4 regions of the Streptomyces sp. SD31 genome follow, and region 1 is predicted to be linked to each of the others. Evidence: riboswitches for the same ligand, from Rfam matches in the RefSeq annotation. Region 1 holds a riboswitch; each other region holds the start of a gene.

What was found. A riboswitch is a leader RNA that binds a small molecule or an ion and turns the genes downstream of it on or off. The one in region 1 is predicted to bind cyclic di-AMP.
Region 2: another riboswitch for cyclic di-AMP. It lies ahead of ACTMVF_RS16185 (peptidoglycan DD-metalloendopeptidase family protein); the one in region 1 lies ahead of ACTMVF_RS33215 (LysM peptidoglycan-binding domain-containing protein).
Region 3: another riboswitch for cyclic di-AMP. It lies ahead of ACTMVF_RS06675 (transglycosylase family protein); the one in region 1 lies ahead of ACTMVF_RS33215 (LysM peptidoglycan-binding domain-containing protein).
Region 4: another riboswitch for cyclic di-AMP. It lies ahead of ACTMVF_RS00070 (M23 family metallopeptidase); the one in region 1 lies ahead of ACTMVF_RS33215 (LysM peptidoglycan-binding domain-containing protein).

The regions. Positions count from the first base shown of each region.
Region 1 covers NZ_JBQHCX010000018.1:136,100-141,639, reverse strand. The annotation lists partial or broken gene ACTMVF_RS33230 (peptide MFS transporter) at 1-457, shown strand, start outside; gene ACTMVF_RS33225 (CocE/NonD family hydrolase) at 594-1,487, shown strand; gene ACTMVF_RS33220 (CocE/NonD family hydrolase C-terminal non-catalytic domain-containing protein) at 1,471-2,502, shown strand; cyclic di-AMP (ydaO/yuaA leader) riboswitch at 2,918-3,093, shown strand; gene ACTMVF_RS33215 (LysM peptidoglycan-binding domain-containing protein) at 3,099-3,869, shown strand; gene ACTMVF_RS33210 (HAD family hydrolase) at 3,889-4,719, opposite strand; gene fahA (fumarylacetoacetase) at 5,065-5,540, shown strand, end outside.
Region 2 covers NZ_JBQHCX010000006.1:418,877-424,416, forward strand. The annotation lists gene ACTMVF_RS16170 (SGNH/GDSL hydrolase family protein) at 1-405, opposite strand, end outside; gene ACTMVF_RS16175 (DUF6250 domain-containing protein) at 551-1,267, opposite strand; gene ACTMVF_RS16180 (GDSL-type esterase/lipase family protein) at 1,251-2,486, opposite strand; gene ACTMVF_RS16185 (peptidoglycan DD-metalloendopeptidase family protein) at 2,703-3,644, opposite strand; cyclic di-AMP (ydaO/yuaA leader) riboswitch at 3,649-3,806, opposite strand; gene ACTMVF_RS16190 (alpha-galactosidase) at 4,114-5,540, opposite strand, start outside.
Region 3 covers NZ_JBQHCX010000002.1:596,625-602,164, reverse strand. The annotation lists gene ACTMVF_RS06690 (hypothetical protein) at 1-560, shown strand, start outside; gene ACTMVF_RS06685 (cytochrome P450 family protein) at 557-1,837, shown strand; gene ACTMVF_RS06680 (transglycosylase family protein) at 2,005-3,036, shown strand; cyclic di-AMP (ydaO/yuaA leader) riboswitch at 3,243-3,442, shown strand; gene ACTMVF_RS06675 (transglycosylase family protein) at 3,447-4,142, shown strand; gene eno (phosphopyruvate hydratase) at 4,474-5,540, shown strand, end outside.
Region 4 covers NZ_JBQHCX010000001.1:22,287-27,826, forward strand. The annotation lists gene ACTMVF_RS00065 (aldo/keto reductase) at 1-22, opposite strand, end outside; gene ACTMVF_RS00070 (M23 family metallopeptidase) at 171-1,196, opposite strand; cyclic di-AMP (ydaO/yuaA leader) riboswitch at 1,208-1,365, opposite strand; tRNA gene ACTMVF_RS00075 (tRNA-Met) at 1,811-1,884, opposite strand; gene ACTMVF_RS00080 (dihydrofolate reductase family protein) at 1,932-3,074, opposite strand; gene ACTMVF_RS00085 (MarR family winged helix-turn-helix transcriptional regulator) at 3,146-3,661, shown strand; gene ACTMVF_RS00090 (GTP cyclohydrolase II) at 3,840-4,484, shown strand; gene ACTMVF_RS00095 (S8 family serine peptidase) at 4,586-5,540, opposite strand, start outside.

The DNA of each region.
Region 1 (5,540 bases):
GCCAGTCGTCGCCGCGCTGGGGGTCCGGATGGGGCACGGACAGCCGCACGCCTCCAACAAGATCGCGATAGGGGTCGTACTCGGCGGCCTGTCCTTCCTCCTGACGGCGCTGCCGGCCTCGGGGCCGCCTGACCACTCCTCCGACGACCACCTCGTCTCCGTCTGGTGGATCGTGGGTTCGTACCTGCTGCTCGACCTCGGCGACATCCTCCTGGAGACCTCCGGCATGTCGGCCACGAGCAAGCTCGCCCCGGCCGCCTTCGCCGGTCAGACCATGTCCCTCTGGTTCCTGTCCCTGGCCCTCGCCAACGGCATCCAGGCCCAAGCGGTCAAGCTCTACGACGACGTCTCCCAGCCCGCCTACCTCGGCCTCAACGGCGCGATCGCGGTGGCCGCCGGACTGGCCATGACGGCCGCGGCACCCTGGCTGCGCCGCACGATGCGCCCAGTGCACTGACCGGACACCACGCACACCGTGCACTGGCCCGACACAACGCATCCCGAGCGCCGACCGGACACGACGCACCCCATGCACCGACCGGACACGTCGCACCGGGCGCACCGGGCGCACCGACCAGACGGGGATCCCGCTCATGCACATCCGTACGTCCTTCCCCCACGAGACGAATCACGAGGACATCTGGATCCCGCTCCAGGACGGGACTCTGCTGTACGCGCGCGTGTGGCGCCCACTGACGGACGAGCCCGTACCGGCGCTCCTCGAATACCTGCCGTACCGCCTGACCTACTGGGACCGCACGCCGCGACCACCAACGCCACCCCCGGTACGCCGGCCACGGCTACGCCTCCGTGCGCGTGGACATCCGGGGCACGGCAACAGCGAGGGCATGCGGAGGGACGAGTACTCGGCGACGGAGCTAGCCGACGGGGTCGAGGTGGTCAACTGGCTGGCGGCCCAACCCTGGTGCAACGGCAGGGTCGGCACGTTCGGCATCTCCCGGGACGGCTTCAACTCCCTCCAGATCGCGGCCCTCGCGCCCGAGCCGCTCAAGGCGATCGTCACGGTCCGCTCGACGGACGATCGCTATGACAACGACGCGCACTACCTCGGAGGTTCCGTCCTCGCCGTCGACATGCACGCCTGGGCGTCGACCATGCTCGCCTTCGTCGCCCGCCCACCGGACCCGCTGTATGTCGGCGACGCCTGGCGGGACATGTGGCTGGGGCGGCTGGAATCCGTCGAACCGTTCCTGCACACCTGGCTCGGCCATCAGACCCGCGACGACTACTGGCGCCACGGCAGCGTCTGCGAGGACTACGGCGCGATCGACGCCGCCGTACTCGCGGTGGGCGGCCGGCACGACCCGTACCGCGACACGGTCCTGCGCCTCGTCGAGCACCTGCCCGCCGACCGCGTCCGCGGCCTGATCGGCCCTTGGTCGCACCAGTCCCGGACCGGGGCCTGCCGCCGGGCCCGGCGATCGGCTTCCTCCAGGAGACGCTGCGCCGGTGGGACCACTGGCTGAAGGGCGAGGACACCGGCGTCTGTCCGACCCCCTGCCGCGCGTCTACGTCAGCGACTCCCACCGCCCGGCCACGGTGTACCCCACGCTGCCGGGCCGCTGGGTGGGCGAGCCGGCCTGGCCCTCTCCCCACGTGCGGGGCGTGACGTACGCCTGCCAGGGCGCGCCCGTCCACGCGCGCTCCCCCATGCACACCGGTATCGACGCCGGCCGCTTCTTCCCCTTCTGCAATGACGCCGACCTGCCGCCCGACCAGCGGGAGGAGGACGCGCGATCGGCTTGCTTCGACTTCGAAGTGGGTGAGGTGACCTGGGTGTTGGGATGGGTGTTGGGACGACCGAAGGTGCGATTGCGGCTGACCTCGGAGGTGCCGAGCGGGCAGGTCGTCGCCCGGCTCTGCGACGTGGCACCCGACGGCGCCTCGACCCTGGTCACGCGTGGCGTGCTGAACCTGTCGGCGCGCCACGGCCGGGACCGTACGGTGCCGTGGGAGCGGGGTGCCACCGAGGCCGTCACCTTCGAGCTGCACGGCATCGGCCACGCCTTCCCGCCCGGTCACCGCATCCGCCTCGCCGTCTCCTCCGCGTACTGGCCGTGGGTCTGGCTCCAGCCGGACTCGGCGGCGGGCTTCACGCTGGAACCGGCAGGCAGCTCCCTGGAACTTCCGGTACGCCTGCGCGCGTTGGACGAATCAGCGGACGACACGGTGATCACCTTCGAGGAACCGGAGCAGGCGGAGCCGCTCGGCGTGAACTCCCCCATCACGCTGGACGAACCGCGCCCCGAGCGGCTCGTCGTGCGGGACGTCGCCAAGGGCGAGTGGCGCCTGGAGGTCGACCCCCGGTACGGCGGCACGCGCGTGTACCCCGACGGCCTGGAGTTCACCGAGGACGCGCTGGAGACGTACACCATCGACGAGTCGTACCTCTTGTCGGCCCGTACTCGCTCGGGTTGTCGGCCCGTACCCGCTCGGACTGGTCGATCCGGTTGCACCGCCCGAAGACGGCATGGAACGTGACAGTGCGGACGTGCTCGCAGATCAGCTGCGAAAAGGGGCATTTCATCACCTTCAACGAGGCCATCTGCGCGAAGGACGAAGAGGTGCTATTCCACCGGACATGGGAGAAACAGACCCAACGGACGGCCGGTTGACGACGAGTTGGAGCCATTGCCCGATTTGCCGCTCTTGTGGACGCCAGTGAATTGGGTCACTCGCACCCAGTCGCACGCCCCACCGGACCCACCCCCTTCCTTCCTTGCGTCAAGCGCAAGTTGAGGCTTGGCAACCGCAAAGGATCAAGCACCCCATACGCATCAGACCATGGTCAACCGGCATGACAGGTGACCATGGCACTTGTTCCGGGCGTGTGCTCTCGCATACGTTCCCGCTCAGTCGGGCGGACGCCGAATCCTGCCGCCGCCCGAGCCACCCACCCACGCACTCACTCACGCACGGCAGGAGCGGGGGACCCAGGTAAGTCGCCGGACCGGACGCCTTGATGGCGCACCGAACCGGCTCGGGGTGAAGTTCGCGCTACCGCACGGCGGCGCGGCCGGGCATCTCCCGCCCGAACCCGACAGCTCACCTCGCAGGCGTCGGAGAGGAACAGCGCCATGGCCCGAGGCAAGCACCGCCGCCCCAGAACCAACCCGCTCACCCGCCACGTCGTCGCAGCCGGAACCGGTACCGCAGCCCTCGCGCTCCCGCTCCTGAGCGCGACCACCGCGAGCGCCGCACAGCCGGCCCAGGCCCCCGCCGTCGCGCAGTCGGCACCACAGTCCGCGCCATCCGCAGCGAAGGCCAAGTCCGTCACGTACACCACGAAGAAGGGCGACACGCTCTACGGCATCGCGGACCGGTACGACGCGCAGGGTGGCTGGCGGCAGCTCTACAAGGACAACCGCAAGTCCATCGGCGACAACCCCCGGCTGATCCACCCGGGCGTCGACCTGAAGGTCCGGGCGACGAAGGCCGCCACGGCGAGCAAGAAGGCCGAGAAGACGTCCGCACCGGCCAAGAAGTCCGCCGTCGCCCACGCCACCACGGCCTCCGTGAAGTCGTACCCGGACAACCTCGACGGCTGGATCCGCAACGCGCTGGACATCATGGCGCAAAACGGAATCCCCGGGTCGTACGACGGCATTTACCGCAACGTGATGCGCGAGTCGTCGGGCAACCCGGCCGCCATCAACAACTGGGACTCCAACGCGGCGGCGGGCACGCCGTCCAAGGGCCTCCTGCAGGTCATCGACCCCACCTTCGCGGCCTACCACGTCCCGGGGACGGTCTACGACCCCTTCGATCCGGTCGCGAACATCACGGCCGCGTGCAACTACGCGGCCGCGCGGTACGGCTCGATCGACAACGTGAACGGCCCTTACTAAGAGCTCTCGCTGAAGACCCTCACTGGGCGATATCGGTCAAGATCCCCGTGAACAGCCTCTCGAGGACGACGGCAATGCCGTCGTCCTCGTTCGAGAGGGTGATCTCGTCGGCGACCGCCTTGAGTTCGGGGTGCGCGTTGGCCATCGCGACGCCGCGGGCGGCCCAGTCGAACATCGGGATGTCGTTGGGCATGTCACCGAAGGCGATGGTCTGGTGCGCGCCGAGACCGAGATGCTCGGCGGCGAGCGCCAGACCGGTCGCCTTGGTGACGCCGCATGGCTGGAGTTCGACGGTGCCGGGCCCCGACATGGTGACCGTGGCGAGAGAACCGACCACCGCGCGCGCCGTCGCCGCCAACTCGTCGTCGGACAGGGTGGGATGCCGTAGCAGCACCTTGCTGATCGGCTCGCACCACAGGTCGTCGCGGTGCCGGACGCGTACGGCGGGCAGGGTGGGGTGGGGCATCAGGTACCCGGGTTCGATGAGCGTGAGCCCGTCGACGCCGTCCTGGTCGACGGCCGCGTATACCTCCCCGACCTCGGCCTCGATCTTGCCGAGCGCGGTCTCCGCCAACTCCCGGTCCAGGGTGATGGACCAGAGCAGACGGTCCGCGCCGGCGTCGTACAACTGCGCGCCCTGTCCGCACACCGCGAGCCCCGTGCTGCCCAGGACATCGAGGAGCGGCCGCACTCTGGGCGCCGGCCGCCCCGTCACGACGAGGTGCTGGGCACCGGCCGCCGCCACCAGCGCGAGCGCGTCGAGGGACCGGTCCGAGAGCGTGTCGTCGCCGCGCAGCAGCGTCCCGTCCAGGTCAGTGGCAATGAGTGAATATGCGATGGGTGGGGCCATGATCAGAGAATACGGACAGGACGCCCCATCGACTCGATGCGAACCGGACGGCTGCTGTGTTCACATGCGTTGACATCAGTTCCGGTTCCGCTGCTGTTTCCGCTTTCCCTTCCACGCCGCAACTGCCCTCCCCCTTTTGCGATTTCACCCCCACGTGGTGCTCGCAAGCTCCTTGACGGTGATGTCCGTGCGGTTGGACACACGTCGGCCGACTGCCCCGACCAGGAGATTCGTCGACTTCGGCGACGCGGGCTCCGCACTGCCCAAGACAGGCGACTCACCCGTAACGTGTGCCCGACCACATGGCAATGGCATACGGAGCGTATGAGAGTGAGGCAGCACCCCATGCCCCCCTTCGATCTCCCCGAGGGCGACCCCTTCGGCACGCACAACCTTCCGTACGGCGTCTTCTCCCTCCCCGGCTCGGACTCCGCACACCGGGTCGGCGTCCGGCTCGGCGACCACGTCCTCGACGCGGGCAAGGCGGCGTACGCGCTCGGCTCGCCGTACGCCCCGCTGCTCGCGCAGGACTCGCTGAACCCGCTGCTCGCCGCGGGCCACACCACCTGGTCGGACGTACGGCGCGCGCTGACGGCGTGGGTGACGGTCCCGGCGCACCAGGAGGCCATCGCGGACCTCCTCCACCCGCTGTCCTCAGTGACCCTGCACCTCCCCTTCGAGGTCGCGGACTACGTCGACTTCTACGCCTCCGAGAACCACGCCCGGAACGTCGGCCAGATCTTCCGCCCCGACGCGGCGGACTCCCTGACCCCCAACTGGAAGCACCTGCCGATCGGTTACCACGGCCGCTCGGGCACGGT
Region 2 (5,540 bases), on a different contig from region 1:
GGCGATCTTGCCCCGCAGATGCTTCAGCAGGGGCACGCCACGGGTGTCGAAGCCGGTCGTCACCATGACTGTGCCGACGGCGGAGGTGAGCCTGACAATCGCCTGCTCGAAGCGCTCGGCCACCTCGTCGGGGTCGGTTCCGGGTCGGATGATGTCGTTGCCGCCCGCACAGAACGAGACCAGGTCCGGGGCCAGTTCGACGGCCTTCGGAAGCTGGTCCTCGACGATCTGGTCGAGCAGTTTGCCGCGCACGGCGAGGTTCGTGTAGTTGAAGTCGCCCTCGGGCCGCCGGTCTGCGAGCAAAACCGCGAACCGGTCGGCCCAGCCGACAAACGCTCCGTCGGGGCCGGGGTCGCCGACGCCCTCGGTGAAGCTGTCCCCCACCGCAACGTACGACCCGATCACTGATCTGCTGTCACTCTTCGAATCGTCTGCCACATCGGCACATGATTCACCTTCGAATGTGACCTACGCGACCGTAAGGAAGGGTTGACGGGCGGTGAGATAAGCCACTTGTAAAGCGTTGACCAAACCTGGAATAAGCCTCTGATCAGGGGCGTTGTGGGCTCAACCGCCACACCCTGAAGTCGCTGATCCGGAAGTGGCTCCATGTGGTGCGGAACGCGAAGTGCCCGCCGGTGTACGGCTCCGGGTCGGTGTGGTCGAAGACGAGCCGCCCGTTGTCCCACCAGCGCACCGTCGAGCCATCGGAGACGATCCGGACCCGATTGGGCTCGTTCGCCACGAGCAGCGGCTCCGTGTAGTCGTAGAGCAGCGGGCGGATCCCCGCCTGGCCGACGTACCGGCGCATCCGGGTCGTGGTGTTCGTGTTGGCGCCGTAGCCGACGTAGTACGTCTTGAGGTAGTCGTACTCGGCGAGCGCCCCGCTCCGCGGCGTGGCGAAGATGTCGTCCGGGGAGCGGACGTCGGTGGCGTTCCAGAAGTTGTTCAGGTCGGAGACGCGGTCGTTGACACCGCCTTCCGATATGGGCGTGGCCGTGTATTCGATGACGTACGGCCCTTCCAGCCGCTTCTTGAACCAGACCGTCGCACCGGCGGGTACGTCGACCTCCAGGAGCCCGCGGGAGGCGGTGACGGTGCCGCCCTTCTCGAGCTCCACCGCCCATTGCCCCAGGCCATGACGGAAGTCGTCGTGGGCGATGAGGCGGCGGTGACGGGGCATGGCACTCGCCGTCCACGCCGGGGCGAAGGCTGCGAGGGCGGCGCCGGCGGCCAGGGTTCCGAATGCTCTACGCGTGGTCGTCAAGGGAGACGGCCCCTTCCGGGAAGTGAAGGTGGGCTGCGGCACGCGACGGGTGTCGGTGCCCGGGCAGTGGTGCGTGTACGTCGGCTGCGGGTGACCCCGCGCGGTCCGGCCGAGGCCGCACTCGGGATTCTGGGCGAGGGTGTGGAGGCGGGGGCACTCGAACCCCTTTTGCGAGAAGGGCGATCAGGCGGGTGGCCACCTTGCGATGGCCTTGAGTGCTGGGGTGGACGGTGCCGTTGAAGTCCCCGTCCGCCGACGAGAGCCAGTCGGTCGTGTCGACGAACTCGATGCGGGGGTCCGCGAGTTCACCGACCACGGCCGCGATGTCGTCGGCGTGGGCGCCGTTGAACGGGCGCAGCGCGAGGATGCGGGCGCGCGGTGCGGCGGCCCGCAGCTTGTCCAGGTAGGCGCGGTAGGCGGCGCGGAATTCGGCCGAGCCGTACGCCGCGTCGTTGGTGCCCTGGTTCACCACGATCACGTCGGCCCGGCGGTCGGAGTCGGCCCGGGAGCCCGCGTGGTTCCAGCCGTACGCGTCCGGGGCGGCCGGCACTCCCCCGTTGCCGGTCTGGATCACACCCTGGCGACCGAAGCCGACCTGGGTGAGCGAGGCACGCAGGGCGTCGGCGACGAGGGTGGGGTAGGCGGCCGTACCGTCGGCGCAGTCGGAGGTGTTCACCTCGCACAGAGCCATGACGCCCTGCGTGATGGAGTCACCGTAGAAGGCCAGCTTCCGGGTACTGGGGGCGCGTTGAGGCTGCAGACGCACGCCGTCGTCGAGCCGCAGTCCGGTCAGCACGACGCCCGTCTCCAGCGGCGGAGTCCACCGGTTGGCCCGGGAGAAGACGTCCTTGACGGAGATCTCGACCGAGTGGGGCCCCCGGCCGTCGGCCGCGATCCGCAGATCGCCCCGGTCGACCGCGTGCAGGCGCTTCGGCCCGCCGTCGACCGACACGTAGATCTGCGCGGGCACGGTGATCGAGGCGACGCCGAAGAGGGCGTGGACGCTGTCCCCGGTGAAGCGGAAGCGCAGCCGGGACCCCGAGTTGACGGTGATGGCCGCTTCAGAGGTGCGGCCCCAGTGCCCCTCGTAGACGAGACGCCTGTCGTCGGGGCGTACGACAGTCGACGCATCGGACGCGAAGGCGGGCTGCGAGGAACCGTGGAGCAAGCCCACGGCCACCGCGGCGGCCAGGGACGTACGTCTGTGGACGCCGGACACGGAAACCTCCAGGAGCCATCGCAGAAAGCGCTTGCACCATGATGGAGATCACTGTGGCCTCACCTTCCCCTCCTTGTCGACACCCTGGCCGGCTCTGCCACAAGACCGCAATGGAGCGATCATGAACGAGCACAGCCGGACACACCGAAGGCCGGACCCGGGGATCGAGGTCCGGCCTTCGATGGCGTGTCAGGCAGGTGGTTCCGAGGAGGGTCGTCAGCCGACCGGGACACCCTTGGAGCGGAGGTAGGCGACCGGGTCCAGGTCCGAGCCGTAGTCCGGCGTGGTGCGGATCTCGAAGTGCAGGTGCGGACCGGTCACGTTGCCGGTCGCGCCGGAGAGGCCTATCTGCTGGCCCGCGGTCACGGTCTGGCCGGCCGAGACGGAGAGCGACGACAGGTGGGCGTACTGGGCGTAGTAGCCGTCGGCGAGCTGGATGACGACCTGGTTGCCGTAGGCGCCGCCCCAGCCCGCGGAGACGACGGTGCCCGCGCCAACGGCCTTCAGTGCGGTGCCGGTCGGGGTGACGAAGTCGACGCCGGTGTGGTACCCGCTGGACCACATGCTGCCCGCCACCTTGTAGGCGGTGCTGACGGCGGCACCGGCGACGGGGGCGGAGAAGCCGGTGGCCGTGTCGGCGCTCCGGGCGGCCGTGGTCGTCTTCTTCGACGCGGAGGACTCCGTGGAGGACTTCGTGGAGGACTTCGAAGCGGACGAGTCCTTGGAGGGCGCCGAAGAGGAGGAAGGCGACGAGGACTTGGGGGCGCTCGCCGTGGCCTTCTTGCCGATCGTGAGCTTCAGACCGGGGTGGATCAGCGACGGGTCCTCACCGACGACCTCGCGGTTGTCGGCGTAGAGCTTCTTCCAGCCACCGCTGACGTTCTGCTCGTCGGCGATCTTCGAGAGGTAATCGCCGACTCTCACCGAATAGGTCCGCACGTCCGTCTTCTTCTCGGCGGCCTTCTTCTCGACCGCCTTCTTCTCGGCGGCCGGAAGGGACTGAACAGCCTTTTCCGAAGTGGACTGCGAGGGAGCGGCGTGGGCGCCGGTAGCTCCCATGAGCGGGAGGGCGAGAGCGGCGCCACCGGTTCCGGCGACGGCGATGGAGCGGGTGAAGCGCTGGGACTTCGGGCGGCGGTGCTTACCCTTCGCGGGCATGGCGAATTCCTCTCCGGCGCCTGCGAGGTGAGCTGTCGGGTGCGGGCTGGAGATGCCCGGCCGCGCCGAAACGCGGCTTTACCCCTAGCCGTTCCGGAGACCGGAACAGGCGGTTGTACCTGTGGGTCCCCCGCTCCTGCCGTGGTCGGGTGAGTGTGCGCGGGCTCCGGGCGGCGGCAGGATTGGGCGTCCGTCCGGATTGGTGGCGAACGTAAGCGAGGAAGACGCACGGGAACAAGTGAGGGGTTCCGTCCGAATGCGTTCCTGTTGATCCCTTGTGGGAATTCCCGGTCACCCTCCGTGGATTATCGGCGTGTCACGCGACCCAAAACCCCTGGAAAAACACGCGAATTACGTGAACATGACGGGCGACGCACGGTCACGAATATGACGCTCCTCACGTGACACCGCTCCAGCTTCCTTTACGCCAGAGCGAGTTGGAATGAAGGCACCAATTCGGACAGAACCCCTAGATGCGACGCAGTCGGATAACCGTCGCATCAAGGTCACCCTGCAATCCGGTGCGCAGTCCGTGATGCACCAGTACGGCACCTCGGTGAATTTCGCCCGTTTCAAGGCATTCGTACGACTCTGTCGGGTCGAGGGCGCGCAGCCGCAAGGCCGGCAGGGATTCGCCGTAGCTCTGGGCCTGGAGCCAGGCGAGGACGACCGTCTCGTCCCCGAGTACGTACTGCACCGCGCTCAGCCCGCCCCGCGGCGGCCGCAGCCGATAGAGGTCGCCGCGCTGCACCACGGGCCGGATCTCCTTGTAGAGCGTCACCCATTTCCGGGCCTCGGCGAGCTCTTCCTCGCTCCACTCGGAGAGGTCACCGCCGACGCCGAGCACGCCCGCCATGGCACTCACGAACCGGAAGCGCAGCGAGCTGGCCCGGTGGTTGAGCATGGCGTTCGGGCTGTCGGTGACCCAGGCGGCCATGACCCGGGCGGGATGGATCTGACTGAAGCCGTGCTGGATGGCGAGCCGGTCGAGGGGGTCGGTGTTGTCGGAGGTCCACACCTGGTCCGTACGGCTCAGCACGCCGAGGTCGATCCGACCGCCGCCGCCCGAGCAGGACTCGAAGGCGACGCCCGGGTGCGCGGCCCGCAGCCGGTCCAGCAGGCGGTACAGGGCGCGCACGTGGTCGACCCACAGGCGCTGCGGATAGGGCTCACCGGGCCAGCCGGCGTCGGTGAAGCAGCGGTTGAAGTCCCACTTCACATAGTCGATCGGGGCGCTGGAGAGGAGCCCGTCGAGCCGCTCCCAGAGGTACTCCTGGACGTCGTCGCGCGCCAGGTTCAGCACGAGTTGATTGCGGAACTCCGTCCGCTTTCGTCCCGTTTGGTGCTGAACCCAGTCCGGGTGAGCGCGGTAAAGCTCGCTGTCCGGGTTGACCATTTCCGGTTCGACCCAGATGCCGAACTCCATCCCGAGCGCGTGCACGTGTTCGGCGAGCGGCTTGAGCCCCGACGGGAAGCGGTCGGGGTTGGGCGTCCAGTCGCCGAGCCCGGCGCGGTCGCTGGTGCGCGTCCCGAACCAGCCGTCGTCGACCACGAACAGTTCGACGCCGATGGCCGCCGCCCGCCGCGCGAGCACGCTCTGCTGCTCCTCGGAGATGTCGAACTCCGTCGCCTCCCAGGAGTTGAACAGCACCGGCCGGTCCCGGTCCGCGTCCGGGATCACGTACGCGCGCTGGTACGCGTGCCAGGCCCGGCTCGCCCCGCCGAAGCCGCCGTCGCTCCACAGTCCGGCGAAGACGGGGGTCGTGAAGGACTCCCCCGCGGCCAGCCGCAGCAGGCCCGAGTCGTCGTATCCGGTCCCGCCGGTGATCTGCACGCGCGCGTCCGGGAGTTGAGCCACGGCAATACGCCAGGATCCGGACCAGCCGAGGGCGCAGC
Region 3 (5,540 bases), on a different contig from region 1:
CGGGTGAGGGGGACGCGGCGCACGAACTGGGCGACATGCTGGTGGGGCTCGGACGTGAGGAGGAGGCGCTGCGCTGGTACCGCAAGGCCGCGGCCGCGGGCCGCCGCGAGGTCGCGGGCAGTCTCGGCGTTCTGCTGTACCACTGGGGCAGGCAGGAGGACGCGGAGGCGTGGCTTCGGTATGCGACAGCGTGGGGTGACGCGCGCGCCGCGAACAACCTCGGGCTTCTTCTCGAAGATCGGGAGGGCGCCGACTGGGTGTCCCTCTACCGGCAGGCGGCGGAAGGCGGCGACGCGTCCGGGGCGGTCAACCTCGGCGTCGAACTGGAGGAACTCGGCCAGGAGAAGGAGGCACTGTCGTGGTATCTCGCGGGCCATGCACGGGGAGCCACTGAGGTTGAGTCGTACATCGCCGAGCTACTGGAGAAGCGAGGGAAGGCCACGGAAGCCGAGGAGTGGCGCCGCAAGGCGGAAGCCGCAGACCCGGAAGGCCTCCTCGAAACGCTCCCCACACCACCCGGCAGTACCCCGGCCGACGCTCCGGATACCGTCAAGGAGTGACCAACCAGCCCACCCCCACCGGCCCCACCCCCCAGTCCCCCGAACTCTTCACCTGGGAGTTCGCCACCGACCCCTACCCGGCCTACGCCTGGCTCCGCGAGCACGCGCCAGTGCACCGCACCCGCCTCCCCAGCGGCGTCGAGGCCTGGCTGGTCACCCGCTACACCGACGCCAAGCAGGCCCTCGCCGACGCCCGCCTCTCCAAGAACCCGGCCCACCACGACGAACCCGCCCACGCCAAAGGCAAGACGGGCATCCCGGGTGAGCGCAAGGCCGAGTTGATGACGCACCTGCTGAACATCGACCCGCCCGATCACACCCGCCTGCGCAGGCTCGTCTCCAAGGCCTTCACCCCTCGCCGCGTCGCCGAGTTCGCCCCCCGGGTGCAGGAGCTCACGGACCGGCTCATCGACGGGTTCGCGCAGAAGGGGAGCGCCGACCTGATCCACGAGTTCGCCTTCCCGCTGCCCATCTACGCCATCTGCGACCTGCTCGGCGTCCCCCGCGAGGACCAGGACGACTTCCGGGACTGGGCGGGCATGATGATCCGGCATCAAGGCGGCCCCCGGGGCGGCGTCGCACGGTCCGTGAAGAAGATGCGCGGCTATCTCGCCGACCTCATCCACCGCAAGCGCGAGGCACTCCCCGACACGCCCACCCCCGGCGAGGACCTCATCTCCGGCCTCATCCGCGCCTCCGACCACGGCGAGCACCTCACCGAGAACGAGGCCGCGGCGATGGCTTTCATCCTGCTGTTCGCCGGCTTCGAGACGACGGTCAACCTCATCGGCAACGGCACCTACGCCCTGCTCACCCACCCCGAGCAGCGCGCCCGCCTCCAGACCTCCCTCGCCGCGAAGGAGACCGCCCTCCTCGAAACCGGCATCGAGGAACTCCTGCGCTACGACGGCCCCGTCGAACTCGCCACCTGGCGCTTCGCCACCGAACCGCTCACCATCGGCGGGCAGCACATCGCACCCGGCGATCCCGTCCTCGTCGTGCTGGCCGCCGCCGACCGTGACCCGGAGCGGTTCGCGGACCCCGACGTCCTCGACCTCGGCCGCCGCGACAACCAGCACCTCGGCTACGGCCACGGCATCCACTACTGCCTCGGCGCCCCGCTCGCCCGCCTGGAGGGCCAGACCGCCCTCGCCACGCTCCTCACCCGCCTCCCGGATCTGGAACTCGCGGTGGATCAGGCCGAGTTGCGGTGGCGGGGCGGCCTCATCATGCGCGGACTGCGTACGCTTCCGGTGGAGTTCACCCCTGTTGGGTGAGTACGTCCGCCGGCGCAAACGTGACACGCGCACAAGCCTGTGATCTTCACGTGATCTGCGCGGCATTAACTTGTGACAAGTGATCGTCTGCCTATACGTTCACGGATCAATGACGGCGCCCAGGTTTCACGCGCCGCGGTCACTGTTGTCTCGCGAAAGGTCCCCGCATGCTCTCCGGGAACGGTCGTCACCGTCGCCCCCGTCAAGCTCCGGCGCTCCTCGTCGCGGCCGGAGTGACCGGGTCCGCCATCGCCATCCCGCTTCTCGGCGCCACGGGCGCGAGCGCGGCCGAGGGCACCGTGTGGGACAAGGTGGCCGACTGTGAGAGCGGCGGCTCCTGGAGTGCCGACAATGGCGACGGACTTTACGGCGGACTGCAACTGACCCAGGACGACTGGGAGAAGTACGGCGGCCTCGACTACGCCTCCAGCCCCAACCTGGCGAGCCGTTCCCAGCAGATCGCCGTGGCCCAGGACATCCTCGCGGACCAGGGAACCAGCCCTTGGGGCACCTGTGCGGTACTCAACGGGCTGACTCAGAAGTCCGGCTCGGTCGACCTCGACCTCGACACCGGCGTCGCGGAGGACTCGCCCTCCGAAGTATCCGGATCGTCCGGATTGCTCGATTCATCGAGTTCGTCGGGCTCATCGGACTCGTCCGATGCGACGAACCCGTCCGGTGACTCCTCGAATTCCTCCGACTCCTCGAACTCGCCGAGCGGCTCTCCCGACACCTCGTCCGAATCATCCCAGGATTCCGCCCCTTCCTCCTCTTCGCCCTCTTCATCCTCTACGACGGACAACTCCTCGAAGTCCGATACGTCCGCCGACACGGGCGCCTCACAGTCGCCCGATGGCTCACCCGTAGAGACGTCCAAGGGCGACAATCGGGACAACTCGGAGCAGGGAGAGGGCTCCCGGAGTCTCGTCGACACCGGAGCCATCGACTCCGAAGCGACCGGCTCCGGGCGTCATCGTGGCCCCAGTGCCGACGAGAGCGAGGCGACCGAGAGCGCCGTCAAGTCCTCCGGCCGCCATGCCTCGTACACCGTGCGCGCCGGCGACACTCTCGCCTCCATCGCCGACTCCCTTGACCTCGACGGCGGATGGTCCGCGCTGTATGACGCGAACAAGCGGGCCATCGGTACTGACGCGAACCACATCTTCCCCGGTCAGACCCTGGAAGTCCCCACCGAATAGGGGGCGAACGGGGTGAAAAACAGCCGGAGTTCGCGTCATGATTTCGCACTGAATGTCCGCTTTGAATGCAGTGAGAGATAGATCTCAGAAGCCCTGATCGTCTTTGAAATTCCGCGAATCGCGTGGCTACGGTCATGACCGCTCGTCACCACGAGCCCCGGCTGCCGCAACGCCGAATCCTGCCAGCGGCCGTACGGGAACAGTCGTCGCGTCAAGCGCCGTAGGCAGGAGCGGGGGACCCAAGGTAAGCGCCGGGTCCGGCAGTTGAGGCCCTTCGGGGCCGCACGGCCGGAGTCGGCTAGGGGTGAAGCCGCGCAGCGGGAGCCGAAAGGCGACCGTGCGCGGCCGGGCAACTCAACCGGCCCGAACCCGACAGCTCACCTCGCAGGCGTCGGTGAGGGGATCTCTCCATGCTGTTTTCCAGCAAGGGCAAGCACCGTCGTCCGTCCAAGGCCGCTCGCGCCATAGCCGTCGTCGGCGTCACCGGCGCCGCCGCCGTCGCCGCCCCGCTGATGGCGGCCGGCAGCGCCTCCGCCGCCACCGCCTCCGAGTGGGACGCCGTCGCCCAGTGCGAGTCCGGCGGCAACTGGTCGATCAACACCGGCAACGGCTACTACGGCGGTCTGCAGTTCTCCGCCTCCACGTGGGCCGCGTACGGCGGCACGGCGTACGCCTCCACCGCCGACCAGGCCACCAAGGCCCAGCAGATCGAGATCGCCGAGAAGGTCCTCGCGGGCCAGGGCAAGGGTGCCTGGCCGCACTGCGGCACCGGCCTGTCGAGCGCCGCCTACAACGGCTCCGGCTCCTCGTCGAGCGGTTCCTCGCAGAGCAGCGAGAGCACCACCCGCTCCACCGAGGAGCAGTCGGCCTCCCGCTCCAGCGAGCGTCCGGCCGCCAAGAAGAGCACCAAGACCGTCACCACCCCGACCGGCAAGAAGGTCAAGAAGGGTGACGGCGAGTACAAGGTCGTCAAGGGCGACACCCTCAGCTCGATCGCCGCGGAGCACGACGTCAAGGGCGGCTGGGAGAAGCTCTTCCAGCTGAACAAGGACATCGTCGAGGACGCGAACCTGATCTACCCGGGTCAGCAGCTGCACCTGAAGTAATACGAGGGCGGCAGCTGAACCACAGGGCCCTCACATCCGTGGACCTCATAGCGAAGACCTCGTGAGGGTCACCCCCGTCCCCCACGGGCTCCCCGCTCCGGTGCGTGTTCCCCCGTACGCACCGGGGCGGGGCTTTTCTTTTCCCGTATGTCACCCACCTTTTGTTCCCCCTCTTTGTTCCCGCCCTTTGTTCCGGTAGGGAACAATGGGTACGGTTCGGTTCTGTCCACGGGACGGTCGGTCGGCTGCCGAGGTCCCCGAGGCGGTTAGGCTCTAGTCGCAAGGCTCACAGCCCCGCACTACCAGCGTCACATCCACGAAGGAGATGCTCGTGCCGTCCATCGACGTCGTCGTAGCCCGGGAAATCCTCGACTCGCGAGGCAACCCCACCGTCGAGGTCGAGGTCGGCCTCGACGACGGCAGCACGGGTCGTGCCGCCGTTCCGTCCGGCGCCTCCACCGGCGCCTTCGAGGCCATCGAGCTTCGCGACGGCGACCAGAACCGCTACCTCGGCAAGGGTGTCGAGAAGGCCGTCCTCGCCGTCATCGAGCAGATCGGCCCGGAGCTCGTCGGCTACGACGCCACCGAGCAGCGCCTGATCGACCAGGCCATGTTCGACCTGGACGCCACCGACAACAAGGGCTCCCTCGGCGCCAACGCCATCCTCGGCGTCTCGCTCGCCGTCGCCCACGCCGCCTCCGAGGCCAGCGACCTCCCGCTCTTCCGCTACCTGGGCGGCCCGAACGCGCACCTGCTGCCGGTGCCGATGATGAACATCCTGAACGGCGGCTCGCACGCCGACTCCAACGTGGACATCCAGGAGTTCATGATCGCGCCGATCGGCGCGGAGACCTTCTCCGAGGCGCTGCGCTGGGGCACCGAGGTCTACCACACCCTCAAGAAGGTCCTGAAGAGCAAGGGCCTGGCCACCGGCCTCGGCGACGAGGGCGGCTTCGCCCCGAACCTCGGCTCCAACCGCGAGGCCCTCGACCTCATCCTCGAGGCCATCAAGGAAGCCGGCTACACCCCCGGCGAGCAGATCGCCCTCGCGCTCGACGTCGCCGCGTCCGAGTTCTACAAGGACGGCTCCTACCTCTTCGAGGGCAAGGCGCGCTCCGCCGCCGAGATGACCGAGTACTACGCCGAGCTGGTCGAGGCGTACCCGCTGGTCTCCATCGAGGACCCGCTGTTCGAGGACGACTGGGACGGCTGGAAGACCATCACCGACAAGCTCGGTGACAAGGTGCAGCTCGTCGGCGACGACCTGTTCGTCACCAACCCCGAGCGCCTGGCCCGTGGCATCGAGGAGGGCGCGGCCAACGCCCTGCTGGTGAAGGTGAACCAGATCGGCTCGCTCACCGAGACCCTGGACGCCGTCGAGCTCGCCCAGCGCAACGG
Region 4 (5,540 bases), on a different contig from region 1:
GCTTGCGCAGGGAAGCAGTCATGCTCCATATCAACGCCCTTGGCGGAGGGCGCTCTTCCACGCCCGCCGCAAAGTTCCCGTAAACAAGCGGACCCCGGCGCTCCGGAAACCGGCAGCCCTGACGTCGGGGGTTGCCGTCAGGACCGCCGGGGATCAGACGTGGGGGAACCTCAGGGCGTGAGCCCCTTGCCGCGCAGCCACACCAGCGGGTCGATGCCGCTCGTGCTGCCGTCGGGGTGCACCTCCAGGTGCAGGTGCGCACCGGTCACGTTGCCCGTGGCGCCCACGCGTCCGATGACGTCGCCCGTGTTGACCTTCTGGCCGACGCTCACGCTGATCGAGGACTGGTGCGCGTACCAGAGCTCGGTGCCGTCGTCGAGGGTGAGCACCGTCTTGTAGCCGTACGACCCGTCCCAGCCGGCGAAGGTGATCGTGCCGGAGTGAACCGCCTTGATCAGCGTGCCGGTGGGGGCGGCGAAGTCGAGGCCCGTGTGGTAGCCGGAGGACCAGTAGGCGCCGGCCTGACCGAAGGTCGAGGTGATGGTGTACGAGGAGGTCGGCAGCGTGAACTGCTTGGCCAGCTCGGCGAGGCGCTCGGCCTCGGCCTTCTTGCGGGCCTCCTCCTCGGCCTTGGCCTTCGCGGCGGCGGCCTTGGCCTCGGCTTCCTTCTCCGCCTTGGCGGCCGCGGCGGCGGCCTCCTTCTCGGCGGCGGCGACGGCGGCCGCGGCGGCCTTGTCGTCGATCTGGTCCTGCTGCAGCTCGGCCTGCGCGATGATCCGGCTGCGCAGCGCCTCGCCGGCGTCGGTGGTGCCCTGCGCGGTCTCCTCGGTCGCCGTGCCCATGGTGCTGAGGGCGGTGGCCGTGTCCTCGGCGGGCTCGGCGGAGTCGTCGGAGATCAGCGGCAGGTCCGGCATGGTGATGGCGACCGGCGGCTTGCCGCTGTTCGCGCTGGCCATGCCGCCCGCGCCGACGGCGGCTATGACACCGACGCCGAGAACCGTGGAGCTGCGGGCGAGTCCCCCGCCGCGCTGCTTGGAGACGCGATGCCTGCCGCGTACGGGACGAATGGATTCCGCAGTGGGGTTCCACTCCTCCAACGGGCCCTCGTCGGTGCGGTAGCGGTCGTAGCCGAAGCTGTCGGTACCGCGTTGGCTCGGCACGAACGGGGCTTGCTGGGCAGGCCTGTTGGACGCCACGTGGGCGTGCTCCTTTCCTTCCTTCTCGCCTACCGGGTTAGCTGACGGGTTCGGAGCAGGAAGGTCTCCTACGCGCGTATACCGGCCGTGAGTTCACGGCGGCATCCATGCGATTCACCCCAAGGTGGTGGTTCCCCGGTTCCCTTGCGGGATTCGGCGCGTGCGCACGGAGCCGCCTCTTGTGACGGCTGGGACGACCGCGCTGCGTTATCGAACGTTAATAGACGCGGGGTGCGGATTCCAAGCTGTTCCACTTGATCATTAACTAATTTCGCCCGGACTTACGGGTCATGAGCGGCCTAAATCGGGCGAGTTGGCCGGGACTCAGGAACCACACAGGTATTGACGGTATGTCAGTTGTTATGCGGAGGGCAGTCAGCCGATCACATCCGGTGACAACGATCAAGGCCGTCGTACGGCCATGAGAGCCAGGTCGTGCGCCATGCCGCCCCGCAGGACGCAGAGCAGCCGGACGGACCGGCGCGCGTACGAGATCCGCCGTTCATCCCACCTCACCAGGGCTGCTGCCGAAGTGGGGGGCGGGAAGCGAGTCGGAAAATCGTCGAGAAAACACTCAGGGCCGGAACCAATTGGTTCCGGCCCTGAGCTTTCAGTAGCGGGGACAGGATTTGAACCTGCGACCTCTGGGTTATGAGCCCAGCGAGCTACCGAGCTGCTCCACCCCGCGGCGATGACTCAATAGTACGCCATCCGCAGGACAGAAAGCACACGCCTTTACCGGCGCCACGGCAGCAGGTGACCATTCGGGGCTTTTGCCCGATTCTCGTACTCCGGCATGACCAGGACATCCACCCCCTCCCCCGCCAGCAGCCCGCTCCCGTCGGCGCCCACCACGAACGTGTCCGGCTCCCGCCAAGCCGTCACCACCCGCCGCACCCCCGCTTCCAGGATCAGCCGCGCGCAGGGCGCCGGCCGGGAGGCCCGCCGGGTGCACGGCTCCAGGCTGCTGTATACGGTCGCCGACGCCAGCCTCGGATCACCGGTCGCGATCTTCGCCAGCGCCGCCTCCTCCGCATGCACCACGGGATCGCCGCCCTCCCTGGAGTGCCCCCGCGCCAGCTCCGTGCCGTCGGCCGCCACGACCACCGCCCCGACGCTGAAGGCGGTCTTCGACGGCGGGCACTGCGCCGCCAGGTCACACGCCAGTGCCAGCCAGTGCCGATCCGCGGCGGAGGGAAGAGTGCCGACGCCGGGCGCCGTCGGCTCGTAGCGCATCAGGACGACGTCCTCGATCCGTCGCGCCTCCAGCAGCCGGAGCCGGCCGCCCTGATACCCACCCGGCCCGAACAGCCGCGGTGCGTCCGGGTCCCCGACGAACAGCGGCGCCAGCACCAGCTGCACCTCGTCCGCGAGGCCCTGTTGTAGCAGCTGCGTGTGGATCGTGCCGCCGCCCTCGACCATCAGCCGCTCGACGCCGCGCACCTCGCCCAGGTGCTCCAGCAGCCCCCGCCAGTCCAGGTCCGCGCCCAGTGCGACCACGTCCGCCGCGACCGGCGTCCGCCGCAGCCGCTCCGCGCCCTTCTCCGTCGTATAGACGATCTTCTCGCCGCCCGTGTGCCAGAAGTTCGCCGCCGGATCCAGTTCGCCGGACGCGCTGACCGTGACCTTCAGCGGATACGCCGGTTTGCCCGCCGCCACCCGCGCGGCCCGCCGCTCGGCCGAGTTCACCAGCAGCCGGGGATTGTCCGCCCGGATCGTGCCGGCACCGATGAGGATCGCGTCCACGGAGGCCCGTACCTCGTCGACGCGGTCGAAGTCGGCCGGGCTGGAGAGGAGCAGGCGCTCGGGGGTGGTGTCGTCGAGGTAGCCGTCCAGCGAGACCGCGGCGGACAGCAGGACGTAGGGGTACGACGGCATCGGCGCGCTCTCCGGCTCGGTCGGGGAAACTCGGGCTTGGTTCAAGTTTGAAACAAACCTACACTGGGGGCATGACGACTCGCTGGCTCACTCCCGAGGAGCAGCGCGCCTGGCGCGCCTACATCGCCTCCGCCGCCCTCGTGGAGGACGCGCTGGACCGGCAGCTCCAGCAGGAAGCCGGCATGCCCCATCTGTATTACTCCATCCTCGCCACCCTGTCCGAGACTCCGGAGCGCCGGTTGCGCATGACCGATCTCGCGGAAGGGCTGAAGATCACCCGCAGCCGGCTGACGTACGCCGTGACGCGCCTGGAGAAGGACGGGCTGGTGCGGCGCGAGGACTGCCGCTGGGACAAGCGCGGCAGCATCGCGGCGATCACCGAGGAAGGGATGCGCGTCCTGGAGCGCACGGCTCCGGGGCACGTGGAGACCGTACGGGCGCTGCTCTTCGACCGGCTGACCCCGGAGCAGGTCCGACAGCTGGAGGAGATCTTCACCGCGGTCGCCGAGGGCTTCCAGGGAGAGGACGCGCACGCCACCGCCGACGACGTGCCCTGGCGGCGGCGCTCCGGCAAGTCCTGTTCGTGAGGCAGGAGTCGGGAGGCAAGAGTCGTGGGGCAGGAGCAACGAGGCCCGAGTCCGACCGGCCTGTGACGCGGGCGACAAACTTGTTGCTTCAAATTTAAAGCATGGGGTAGGGTCCTGCACCGAGGAGCTGCTTCAAATCTGAAGCAGCCGGCCCACGTACGGAACCCGGAGATCCCGCATGCCCGACTTCACCGCCGCCGCCACCCAGCGCGCCCGCGTCCGGGTCCCGCTGCGCTTCCACGACGGTTACTCCGTGGACGCCGAGCTGGTCACCTTCCACGGCCTGACCGACGGCCAGGAGCACGTGGCCGTCGTCCTCGGCGACCCGGCCCCCGGCACCACCCCGCTCGTCCGGCTGCACTCCGAGTGCCTGACGGGCGACGTCTTCGGCTCGGCCCGCTGCGACTGCGGCCCCCAGCTGCGCGAGGCCGTCGAGCGCATTGCCGAGCGCGGCGGGGTGCTGCTGTACCTGCGCCAGGAGGGCCGCGGCATCGGGCTCTACAACAAGCTGGACGCGTACGCCCTCCAGGACCAGGGCCTCGACACCTACGCCGCGAACGCCGCCCTGGGCCTGCCGGAGGACGCCCGCGACTACACGGCGGCCGCCCAGATGCTCACCGCCCTCGGCATCGGCGAACTGGACCTGCTCTCCAACAACCCCGACAAGGCCGACCAGCTGCGCGCCCTCGGCATCCAGGTCCAGGGCCGCGTCCCCACCGGCGTCTTCGCCACACCGGACAACGTCCGCTATCTGCGCGCGAAGGTCCTGCAGACCCAGCACACGCTGCCGCTGGGGGATCTCGCGGGGCTGAACGTAGGCTGAGCGGACGGCAGCACGCGGCAGACAGAACGAAGGGGCGGGTGTCCTGATCGGACACCCGCCCCTCGGCCATGCGTCATACGACTAGGGCCGACTACGGCCGACTACGGCGTGACCTTCTCGATCGTCACCCCGCCGACACCCGCGGTCGTCCCGCGCGTGTTCACCAGCCGTACCTCACCGAAGAGCTGCCGGCCCTCGGGCACGGCCCGCGCGACCGTGACGTTCGCCGCCACCTTCGCCGAGTCGCCCGTGCCGAGCTTCACCTGCGTCGACTCGTCGACCGTGACCGAGCCGAGCGCGGAGGAGAAGAACGCGTCCCGGTAGTCGTACTCGGTGGAGCCGGACGGCACCTCGAAGCCGACAACCTCGACGGTGTACTTGCCGGCGGCCGGGTTGGCGATGGAGACGGCCTCCTCGGAGTCGCCGTCCGCGGACTGACCGACGAGCTCGCCCTCGGCGTCGTACACGTTCAGGTCGAGGTCGGAGGCCAGATCGGAGACCTTGCCGATGGCGACGTCCAGCGACGTGGTGCCCTCGGGCACCTCGACGGTGCTGGTCTGCGTCTCACCGTCGGCGATGGTCGGCCGCGCGGTCTTCGACGAGCCGAGCGCGCCGCCCTTGAGGTTGCCCTCCACGGCCTCCAGCTTGTTGGTCACCGTCCAGGAGGCGGCGACCGGAGTACCGACCTTGGCCTCAGGCACCGTCACGGCCGCCGGGTCGAAGGACGCGCCGTAGACGGTGGCGTTCAGCTTGTACGGGTTGTCCAGCAGGGCCGACGTACGGCGCGAGTCGACCTCGATCTCCCAGACGCCGGGCAGCGGGTCCTCGTAGGAGGCGATGTCCGTCGTGTTCGGGTCGTTGTCGGCGACCGGGGTGCCGTACGGGCTGATGGCGCTGAACAGCGTCCGGCTGCCCTCCGCCAGGCCGCCCAGCGTGACCTGGAGCGACTTCGTGCCCTCGGGGACGGTGACGAAGTACGACTTGACGTTGTTGCGCTGCACCGACCCGGACGCGGTGAAGGTGTGCTGGAGCGGCGTGGAGACCACGACGGTGTTC